2 regions of the Lysinibacillus sp. FSL R5-0849 genome follow, and region 2 is predicted to be linked to the other one. Evidence: riboswitches for the same ligand, from Rfam matches in the RefSeq annotation. Region 2 holds a riboswitch; the other holds the start of a gene.
What was found. A riboswitch is a leader RNA that binds a small molecule or an ion and turns the genes downstream of it on or off. The one in region 2 is predicted to bind cobalamin.
Positions count from the first base shown of each region.

Region 1 (5,717 bases), 870 kb from region 2:
CTGAGTCCACAGCATAAGGGAACCAACAATGACAAATGGAATAATCATTTGAACATATGGCCAACCACGCATAGAAACAGAACCGAGTAGCCAGCCGATTACTTGGCGTAGCTCCTCTCCCGATAAAGCAATCATTAACGAGATTAACGATCCTAAAAATGAACTAAAGATAACTCCTGTTAAAATCAGTGTTTCCATCTTTAAAGAACGGTCTACTACTCTAGCAAAGCTCATCACAATCACCATTGTAATAATTGCGCCTATCATGCTAAAGGTAGGTAAGGCATACAAGCCTACAACAGGTATAGAAATATTTAAAAAAATTGTCATGACTGCGCCGACAGAAGCACCAGATGAAATACCTAATGTATATGGATCTGCTAATGGATTTTTGAGCAAGCCTTGGAAAGCCGCTCCCGCAATGGCGAGAGAAGCTCCTACTAGCCCCGCTAAAAGCACACGGGGCAACCGAATTTTCCAAAAGATATTGGCAGCTGTTTCATCAACTGACTGATTCCACAGCACTTCTATCGGAATATGAACAGAGCCTATAGCTACGCCACACCAGATGCTAATGATAAGAAGCGTATATGTTAATACATAGGCTGTTGCTATTTTTTTCACTTAAATACCTCAGGGTAGATAGCTTTTGCTAATTCCTCAAGGCCATCCGCTAAACGTGGTCCCTGACGGCTTGTTGTGCTTTCATCTACTTGCACAATAGCATTATTTTTCACTGCATTAATTGTATCGAAACCAGCACGCTTTGGTATTTTTGTTAAAATATCAGGTACATAACTATATGTCACCACGATGACATCTGGATTTTTTGTGATAATTTGTTCTGCACCAATTTCATACCAATTATCACCGTCTGCTGCTACATTTTTTGCATGGATCATCTCCAGCATTGCGTTCATAAATGTGCCTTGACCAGCTGTATAAATATTAGGTTCATCAGAGGCTTCTACAAAAACGTTCTTAGGTTCAACGTCTTTCACTTTCCCCTGAACCTCTTCCACTTTCGCCTTCATGTCAGCAATGATTTTTTCAGCTTCTGGTAATTTCCCTGTAGCACGCCCAAGCTGTTCAATCGTTGTATAGGTTTCATTAAAATCTTGGGCATTTTTTACAACAAATACTTTCACGCCCGCAGATTCTAGCTGTGCTATGGCTGATTCCGAAAGAGACATGCTAGATTCATGTGCAAAAACGATATCTGGCTTTAAGGCAATAATTTGTTCAATATTGTACTCCATGCCACCAACCTTATCCTTTTCAACTACCTCTGGTGGATAATCGTCGTTGTCTGTAACCCCTACGATTTCATCCTTTAAACCTAGGCCAAACAATATTTCTGTATTACTTGGAATAAGTGACACTATTTTCTTAGGAGGAGCCTCTAGTGTAATATCCTTCCCAATAGCATCCGTTATAGTCATAGGGAATGTTGCTTCTTCCGCCTTAGATGTTTCTTGTTGTGTTTGCTCTTCTGTAGGTGTGGAATTGTCTTTTTGCGCCTCTTGTCCACAAGCTGCTAGCAACCCTATCGTTAAAAATGCCGATACCCCTATTTTCCAAAATTTCTTCATGTGAATCCTCCTTCGTTGATTTGTGCGTTCATGTGTTAGAAGTATTCCTCCATCAAAATAAGACCCCTCATCTTCGAATGATGAGGGGTCAAAATCGCACCAAAAAACTGATACAAAATCCACCATCCTATCCTCGTAGGCTGTAATGTCTATGCTATAAAGGCAGGTCTCCTGGCTTGTGCTCAGTACGTTTTTTCAAGCCTTCCCGAAATCTTCAGTGGCATCATTTGAAAAAACTCACACTTACAGTGGCGGGACCGCATCGGAATTACACCGATTTCCCTTTTCACTTTACTTAAGTAAAGAACCTTTATAATATTCAGTTGATTTTATTATACATGAAATTAAAAAAAGTCGCCTCTATATCAAGGCGACTCCAAAGGTTATTAGACGATTTCAGCAAAATACTGTACGGTTTTCATCGGAGCACCGATCGTTCGTAATGACCAAGTTTGCTCTAAATAAACATCCGCTAGTTTATCATATTTCCCACCAAACTTTTGTGCCCACTCAACGGCTATGACACTTTCATATAATTGAGCCATTTTTTTGGCAACATCCTTTGCTTCAAACGTTTTTGTCGCTTCATCGAGAGTACTAAAAATTTGTAAGGTTGCCGATAGTTTAGTCAATTGCTCTTGAACGATTTTCACTAATGAATGGTCTGTTAATACTTCTAATCGCTTGCTCATCACTTGAACAAACAATTCATGTGCCCTGTATTTATCCACTAAGCGAATAAGCTCCAAAGCTAGTATATTAGCCGTACCCTCCCATACCGTCAGCACTTGCGCATCTCTCAGTAAGCGTGGTGTTACAAAGTCCTCAATATAGCCATTCCCGCCATGTAGCTCAATTGCTTCACTTGCATAATGGACCGCCTGCTCTGCCGTTTCCTTTTTCATAATGGCAATATATAAACGGTTCATGATGATGTCTTGCTCTGTTCCCTGACCACCTGTCACTTTATCGTATAATTGAATAAGATCAAAAATCGTGGCTACTTCTACATGCAGCTTAGCGGCATATTTACCCAATGTATCCTGGATCATAGGATACTGTGTTAAAGGTTTACCAAAGGTATATCGATTTGACACATAATGCTTCGCCTCTAAGAAGCCACGGCGCATAATACCAATGGATGCCACAGCATTACAAATTCTTGATAAATTAAGCGCCTCCAGCATATAATAAATCCCTTTATTTTGATCACCAACTACATAAGCGAGTGCTCCATCAAACTCAACCTCACCAGATGGAACGGCTTTCACACCTAATTTATCTTTTAGTCGTCGAATACGAAGTTGGTTAGCCGATCCATCTTCATTACGCCATGGAACTGCAAATAGAGTTAATCCTTTAGAGCCTGCTTGTGCACCCTCTATTCGTGCCAATACCATTGCAACCCCACACATCCCTGCATTGGAGGCGAAATACTTTTCACCATAGAGGCGGTATTCATTCCCCACAAGTTTTGCTTCTACTACATTCGCACCAACATCTGAGCCTCCTTGTCGCTCTGTTAAAAATGTCGCTCCCTCATATAGCTCCATATCGCCTGTTGCACAAACATGCGGTAAGAAGCGCTGCTTAACTCCTTCCTCTGCATAATGGTCTAATAAATAGGCAGTAGCCATCGTTAACGTCACAGGGCAATAAAAACCGGGCTCCGCATGTGACAGTAAATAACCTTGCGCAAAACTATAGACATAATTCCCTTTGTGACCTAGTTGGGGAATATCTTTATGCACATAGCCAACAATCCCCGTATTATATGTCTCCTCAATTGTTTTTTTGTAGCCGTCATTGACCCATACCTCTGAAACCTCTTCGCCATAGGCATTATACCTTTGAAGGCGAGGCTCTCCTTGTCGATCAGTATGTTTCGCCCTCACATCTATTGCACCCGCACATAGCTCACCAAAGTCCGTCAATTCCCGATGCGCATAAGATGAAAATTCTTTATCGAGCATCATTTCCAACACTTTTTGAAGCGTATCATCATCTGTAAAGAAATTGCTTGTGCCTGCTATTTCCTGTTGTAAAACTTTCATGCTATCTCACCTCTTGTCCTTTCAAAGATTGTTTTAAAATTTTGCCTGACGCATTCCTTGGTAGCGCTTCCACTTTTTCGAAAATTCGCGGTATTTTATACTTAGCAAGCTGCCCCTCTAAATAATCTTTTAGAGCCTCTTCATCAATATCCTGTTTAGCGGAATAAACAGCCTTCACTGTCTCTCCCCATTGTGGATGTGGAACACCAACCACTGCCGCTTCAAATATCCCCTCAAAGCTTAAAAGGCAATCTTCAATTTCTTTCGGATAAATATTGACTCCTCCCGAAATAATCACATCTTTTTTTCGATCAACAATCCAAATAAAGCCGTCTTCATCCTTACGAGCTAGATCACCTGTTTTTAACCAACTGTCTATAAAGGCCGCATTGGTTGCCGCTTCATCTCTGTAGTAGCCAAGCATATTACCCTCACCAAATAAAACGATTTCCCCTACTTCTCCTGCTGGTACATCTTCGCCACTGTCGTTAACAATACGTATCTCTGTACCTAAAGGTGCTCGCTGTCCAATACTCCCAGCCTTTCCTTCATGCTCCTTGCCAAATAGCAATGATCCACTTGGCCCCGCCTCTGTTAATCCATATACGCATGTTAAATTAGTTGTGCGGAATGACTGTTGAATGAAACGAACTTCGTTTTCAGATAAAGGTGCACCTCCATATACCCACCATTTCATGGAGGACAAATCAGCTGATTGCAATCTCGGCATCTGTGCTGTTAATAAATAAGCAACAGGTGCGCCAAAGAAATGAGTCGTTTTTTCCTGTTCAATGGAATCCATTAATAAATCTGGTGTAAAAGTTGGCGTTAACACATTTGTAGAGCCTACAAATACACCTGCCATTAAAAATAAATGCAATGGAGCCGAATGAGTTAATGGCATCATTAGCAATATACGGCTTTCAGGCTTGACCTCCATTTCAACTGCAATCATTTGTGCAACCGTTAAAATATTACGATAGCTAAACAATACGCCCTTTGGTTTCCCAGTCGTACCTGATGTGTACAAAATGGTCGAAGCATCATCTTCGTTTAACTGACATTCAATCGTTTGGGAACTGGCACTTTGAATCATTGTTTCATAATGAAGCCAGCCTGCTACTTGTTGGCCTGTTTTAATTTTTAACGGGATTACGGCAATATGCTGGACTGCCGCAAAAATGGCTTCATGTGCAATAATCACCTTTGCCTCAGCATGCTGTGCCACATACTCTACTTCTTGTAATGTAAACTTAGCATTGACTGGGACGACAATAGCACCCATTCGCTGAATAGCAAAATAGCTCACGACAAACTCTACAACGTTAGGCATAAAAATCAGAACTTTATCTCCCTGCCTTACACCCTGTTCTAATAATGCATGACTAAAACGGGTCACTTGCTCATCTAAATCATGATAGGTCACTCTTCTACCATGACAAATAACGGCTTCCTTTGTTGGATACTTACGGGCATTACGTGCTAATAAATCGGAACTATTCATCGTGCATCTCTCCCCTTAAAGTCGTTAATTTCTCATTAAACATGCCATGCATTTGTTGTAATTCATTTCTCATTTGCGTAAGCTCAGCTATTTTCCTATCAATCTCCTGTATCTTTTGCTCTCCGTATTCAACGGTTCGCTCCAATTGCTGAATTCCTGAGCGATCAAAATCAAAAAGTAACACCATTTCCTTGATCTCCTCCAGTGAAAAGCCGTAACGCTTTCCTCTGAAAATAAGCTTGAGCTTCGCAGATTCTTTTTTCGAAAAGGTTCGTTGATTCGTAGATGAACGTTGAGGACAAAGAAGCCCAAGCTCCTCATAATAACGAATTGTACGTGTGGACACATCGAACTCCTTAGCCACCTCTTGAATCGTCTTCATAATCGTCTCCCCCTCCTGATTGGCAACAGTATACCATTGACGTTAACGTAAACTTCAACAAAATTTTCGAAATTAACAGAAAAATATAGTTCGAAGCAGAAATTTTAATGATTAGCCATTACTCTCGTATCACTAACTACCATAATTTAATGTGTTAACTTGCTTTCTATCCATAAAAAAACCCC
Region 1 covers NZ_CP152004.1:520,723-526,439, reverse strand. Annotated here, with positions in the region: gene MKY80_RS02525 (iron ABC transporter permease) at 1-624, opposite strand, end outside; gene MKY80_RS02520 (ABC transporter substrate-binding protein) at 621-1,592, opposite strand; cobalamin riboswitch at 1,736-1,919, opposite strand; gene MKY80_RS02515 (acyl-CoA dehydrogenase family protein) at 1,979-3,646, opposite strand; gene MKY80_RS02510 (long-chain-fatty-acid--CoA ligase) at 3,648-5,150, opposite strand; gene MKY80_RS02505 (MerR family transcriptional regulator) at 5,143-5,532, opposite strand.
Region 1: another riboswitch for cobalamin. It lies ahead of MKY80_RS02520 (ABC transporter substrate-binding protein); the one in region 2 lies ahead of MKY80_RS21360 (hypothetical protein).

Region 2 (5,717 bases):
ACGTAAGGCAGCTGAAGAAGAAGCGGCTCGTTTACGTGCTCTTCAAGCAGCAACGCCAGTAGTACAAGCTACTCAAAATAACAGTGATGGTGATGGTCAACAACCACAAAAAATTATCGTTGGTTCAGGCGCTGGTACTGCCTCTTCAGGTGATGCTATTTCTACAGCAAAACAATTCCTTGGTCGTCCATATGTTTGGGGTGGTAGTAACCCAACTTCAGGGTTTGACTGCTCAGGTCTTGTACAATGGTCTTATAAACAAGCAGGCGTTTCTTTACCACGTACTGCATCTCAACAATATTTAGCAACACAACGTATTTCTGCTGGGGAAGCACGCGTTGGTGACTTAGTATTCTTTAGCTATGGCTCAGGTGTAGCGCACGTAGGTATCTACTTAGGTAATAACACAATGATTGATGCTCAAAATAATGGTGTTGTCATTGAATCACTTGATTGGTGGAATCAATATTTAGTAGGCTTTGGTCGAATTCAATAAGCCTCTATATTATATAGACGATTAACATGATAAAAAGGTCATCTTTGTAAGGGAAAAATACAAAGATGACCTTTTTTATTGGTATCAAATTTTGAAATTTACTTTTATGATGCCTGTTTCCTTTAAGGCGATAAAGAAAATAATGACAAATGGCCCGACAAGTAAACCGATAATACCAAATAACTGTAGACCAATAAACATGGCAATTAATGTTGGTAAAGTTGATAACCCAATATGCTCACCCATTAGTTTAGGCTCGACTACACGACGAATAATGAGTAAAATAGCAGCTAAGATGAATAATTTTACAGCAATAGATGTGTTTCCCATTAAAAGGTGATAAAGCCCCCATGGTGCTAAAATAATGATGGAGCCTAAAAAAGGGACAATATCTATTAGCCAAATAATAATGGTCATGGTTATGGCATATTTAGGCTGGATTAATAAAAGTCCAATAAGTGTAACGCCTCCAATAATGAAGCTTACAAATAAATGTGCTTTCATATAGCCGAATGTTGCATCCTTTAAACGGTTTAAAATAATTTTTATTTTCTTTGCTGTGTTTGGCTTTAAATACTTATAAGTAATGCGCTTCAATTTCGGCAGATCTAGCATAAATAGGAATAGGGCAATCATATAGACGAGAAGACTGATAAATAGACTTGGAATCTCTGAAAAGAAGGCTGAAACTTTGCTATAATTAAAGAAGCTTAAAAACGTTTCTTCAATTTTCTTTATGAAATCCATTGTGGTTTTTTGAAGCGAAGTACTTACTTCGGGTGGAAAGTCTTCCGTGTATTTAGAAATATTTTCTTGCATATGAAGCCACATATCTGATAGCTTGGAAATATAATAGGGAGCTTGCTTAGACAATAAAATTATTTGCGTCATGATCTGCGTAATTGAAATATAGCAAATGATGGAAATTATAATGACACTCACTATGTATATAAAGGCAACTGCAATTTTTCGAGACATTTTCCAGCGCCTTTTAAAGAACATGACGATTGGTTCAAGGAAAAATGCGCTGATAGCTGCTAATATTAACGGCATAGATACCGGAATAATAAAATAAGCGGCTATAATTAGGGACAGAATCACTAGCAATCGAAAAATCAATTTCCTAGCATTAAATTTATTCATAAACTCACCTTCTTTGCGAAAAAATTAAGTTAAGTGTAACATAAATCAAGTTTTATGACGTTCTGAAACAATAAAGGTAGGGATAAATTATGGAAAAAGAGATTTTGCAACTTTTTAGTAATCTAACAGAGCGTGATCGAGATATTCAATATGAATCTTACGAGGAACTGATGAAAATTATGCAGGAGCCCGTAGATTGGACATATGCAGTGTGGGAACAGCTTGTACAAGCGCTTACATATAAAAATGGGCATGCACGTGCACTTGCCGCACAAATTTTATGTGCTTTAGCTGCAAAAAGTGATCCCGAAGAAAGAGTATTAGAAGATTTTTTAAAGATTTGGGCTGTGACTTATGATGAAAAGCCCGTCACGGCAAGGCATACATTACAGGCTATTTGGAAAATTGGTTTAGCAGGTCAAGTACAAAGCGATTTAGTCGTATCTTATTTAGCCAAGAGATTTCAAACCTGTTTAGATGAAAAGCATCCTACTCTCATTCGCTATGATATTATTGTATCTTTAAAAAAATTATATGATCAAACGAGTGATCCTAAATTATTAGACATAGCCCATCGCTTAATTAATGAAGAGCAAAATGTTAAATATAAAAAGAAATATAAGTCAGCCATCCGTTCTTAGTAACGAGATGGTGTTTTTTGTGCAAACTCTTTGGTTATTAGGAGATTAGTCAACTATAATATATGAAAAAGACAAAAGGGGTTAGGGAATGAGCATTTATAATTATTTAGTACGAAAGCCGAATGGTGAAATTTTATCAATGGAAACTTTTCGAGGGAAAACGATGCTAATTGTTAATACGGCCAATCAATGCCGATTTACATATCAATTTGAAGACTTACAAAAAATGTACGATAAATATGGCAAAAATAATTTTGTCGTTCTAGGATTTCCTTGTGATCAGTTTGGCCATCAAAATCCTGAAGATGGAGAGGAAACTGCGCATCTTTGTAAGGTCAACTATGGAGTTTCGTTTCCCATTTTTGAACTAGTCCAAGTAAATGGTGAGACGACACATCCTTTATTTAATTATTTAAAACATGAAGTTGATTTTCGTGAATTCGGAAAAGCAAGCATGCAGGAGAAAATGCTTGCTGAGGCAATTGTTCAACTTGCTCCAAGCTTTTTAGATGGTCGTAATATTCGCTGGAATTTTACTAAATTCCTAGTAGATGCAAGCGGAAAAACCATAGCTCGCTTTGAGCCTACAGACTCACAGCTTGATATTGAGCAAGCAATTGAAAAAGTATTATAGTAGAGTGATTTTATGGAAATGAAAATTCTTCTAAAACGACTATCATTTTTGTACGCAACTATTTTTTCCTATCAAACTATGATAAACTGCTTTACAAGTGAATTATTCTTGCAGAATAAAGGTGCTAGCTAGCATAATCGGGAATTCGGTATAAGCCGAAGCTGTTTCCGCAACTGTAAGTACAACTATTATAAAGATGAACCACTGTTTCATAGGAAATGGGAAGGTTCTTTATAGCTCTTATTTAATTATATAGGAGCGTTGTACAAGCCAGGAGACCGACCTTTATTTGAACGTATAACAACTCTTCGGAAGCTAGGAGGATATACGGCAAATACATAGGCAGTGTCGTGTTTCTATGACAATCATTATGTTATTTTAGTCGTTCCTTTGCGTGAGGAGCGACGTTTTTTTATGTTCTAAAAAAGTAAGGATTTTCATTATGAAAAGGGGGACAGCAGGTTGAAAAAAGATGCACGTTATTCTTGTTATCCTTTTATGCGAGAGAAGGCTTCAACTGTCGATTTTGAGATTCGCACAGATAGTTTAACAACGCATTTAGGGGCTGCACTAGCTATAGTGAAGAAAGAGGATGTCCAGGTTGTTGCAGATGATTTAACACAGATTTTACCTATGGCTTATCATGTGAATGGCTCGGTTCGTGGGAAGCTAGCAGTTACAGATGAGGATCTATCCTGGTTAAGTGAGCGCTATGATTTTTATGTAAGTCATGTGAAGGAAGAGATTCAAAATTTTGTTTTACCTCAAGGAACAGAGGCTGCTGCTGCTTTACATCTTTGTCGTAGTGAGGCGAAAAAATCATATCGAACTTTACACAAGGTTTCGGAAGAACGAGAGGTACCGACTATTCTCTTCGATTATTTAGGCTTATTAGCCAATGTATGTTTTGTAATGGCTGTCTATACGAATCAACAAGCTGGAATCGCTGAAATTCCGTTTATGAGTAAATCATATCCAATGAAAAAGAAAAAGGTGAATAATAATGAAGAAACTATTTAATTTACAATGGCTATCGGTTTTATTGCTAGCGCTCGTTTTAGCAGGTTGTGGAACTGCGGAAGATACAAAAAATAAAAATGTTACCCAAGATGAACAAAAAATTGAGCAAACAAGTTACAAAGTAACCGATGATCGTGGTGTAGAAATAGAGTTTAAGGAAGTACCAAAAACAGTTGTGTCCTTACAACCAAGTAACACAGAAATTCTATTTGCATTAGGGGTTGGCGATAAAATTGTAGGTGCCACTGAATATGATACATATCCAGAAGCTGCCCAAAAAATCGAACGTGTTTCTGATACTGTGAATTATAACAGTGAGCGAATTTTAGCGTTAAAGCCAGATGTTGTTATTGCGTATACGATTGGTGAGAAGGATGCACTTAAGCCACTCGAGGATGCAGGAATTAAAGTATTTGTTATTCAATCAGCGGCTACATTTGATGATGTATATGGAGATATCGAACAAATTGCAGCTGTTATGGATGTTAAGGATAAAGGAAAGGCATTAAACGAGGAAATTAAAGCAAAAATCGCTGATGTGCAAACAAAGATTAAGGAAGTAAAAACACCAAAAAATGTTTATTTAGAAATTAGTCCAAAGCCAGAAATATATACAGCAGGCTCTGGCACTTTCCAACAAGAAATATTAAATGCGGCAAATGTAAAGAATGTGTTTGCAGATTTAGATGGCTGGAAGCAAATATCTGAGGAAGATGTAATTGCGAGAAATCCAGACGTCATTTTAACAACAGTCAACTATACAGAAAATCCAATTGGAGAAATCCTTGCTCGTGATGGGTGGAATACGGTAACAGCTATTCAGAACAAGGCAGTTCAGTCCCTTGACACAGATATCTCAAATCGTCCAGGTCCACGTATCGGTGAAGCAGTTGAGCTTGTTGCTAAAGCTGTGTATCCAGAGTTATATAAATAAGATCGTAGAAAATGCTAGTTGTTTATTACAGCTAGCATTTTTTATTTTATTACCTAGTGTGAAAATTGGTATTAATGTAGTTTGTTCGATAGAATAAAGGTAAGAACGCTTATTAATATAGGGAGGTGTAGTTCAGTGAAGCAAATACAAAAAAATATTCCGTTTGAGGCCGTTTATAATTTCCGAGATATGGGGGGATATCAAACGAGGGATGGGCGTGTTATAAGAAATGGCTTATTTTATCGCTCTGCCGCACTTGGTAAAATGACATCGACAGATAAAGAATTATTTGAAACATTAGGTATTAAAACAATTTTTGATTATCGTGACACGAATGAAGTACAACATAATCCTAATCCTGTGTTTCCACAAACTCGATATATTCAAATCCCTGCGAAGGGAAAGCATGCTTTTGAAATGCCAACTAATACAGGTGGTAGAGAGTTTTATAAAGTAGTTAACGCTGATATGTTCAAGGACTTTTATGCACAAATGCCTTTTCATAATCCCTCTTTTAAAGAATTAATGATGACTATACAAAACCCTGATAATTTAGGGCTAGTCCATCATTGCGCAGTTGGAAAAGACCGAACAGGAATTGGCGGAGCTCTTATTTTATTGGCTTTAGACGTACCTGAAGAGACCATTATGGAAGATTATTTAGATACGAATATTCATTTGCGTCCCATGGTAGAAAGAATGGCTCAAACGATCCAGCACCAGTATAATGAACAAGAATTACAGCAATTTTATGCTTTAATGTCCGCTCGTGAGGATTATTTACAGGCAGCGTTAGATGCTATGGATCATCGTTATGGCTCAAAGACAGCTTTTTTGGAGCAGGAGTTT
Region 2 covers NZ_CP152004.1:4,319,493-4,325,209, reverse strand. Annotated here, with positions in the region: gene MKY80_RS21380 (C40 family peptidase) at 1-496, shown strand, start outside; gene ytvI (sporulation integral membrane protein YtvI) at 581-1,639, opposite strand; gene MKY80_RS21370 (hypothetical protein) at 1,729-2,280, shown strand; gene MKY80_RS21365 (glutathione peroxidase) at 2,369-2,914, shown strand; cobalamin riboswitch at 3,017-3,216, shown strand; gene MKY80_RS21360 (hypothetical protein) at 3,377-3,934, shown strand; gene MKY80_RS21355 (ABC transporter substrate-binding protein) at 3,918-4,868, shown strand; gene MKY80_RS21350 (tyrosine-protein phosphatase) at 5,004-5,717, shown strand, end outside.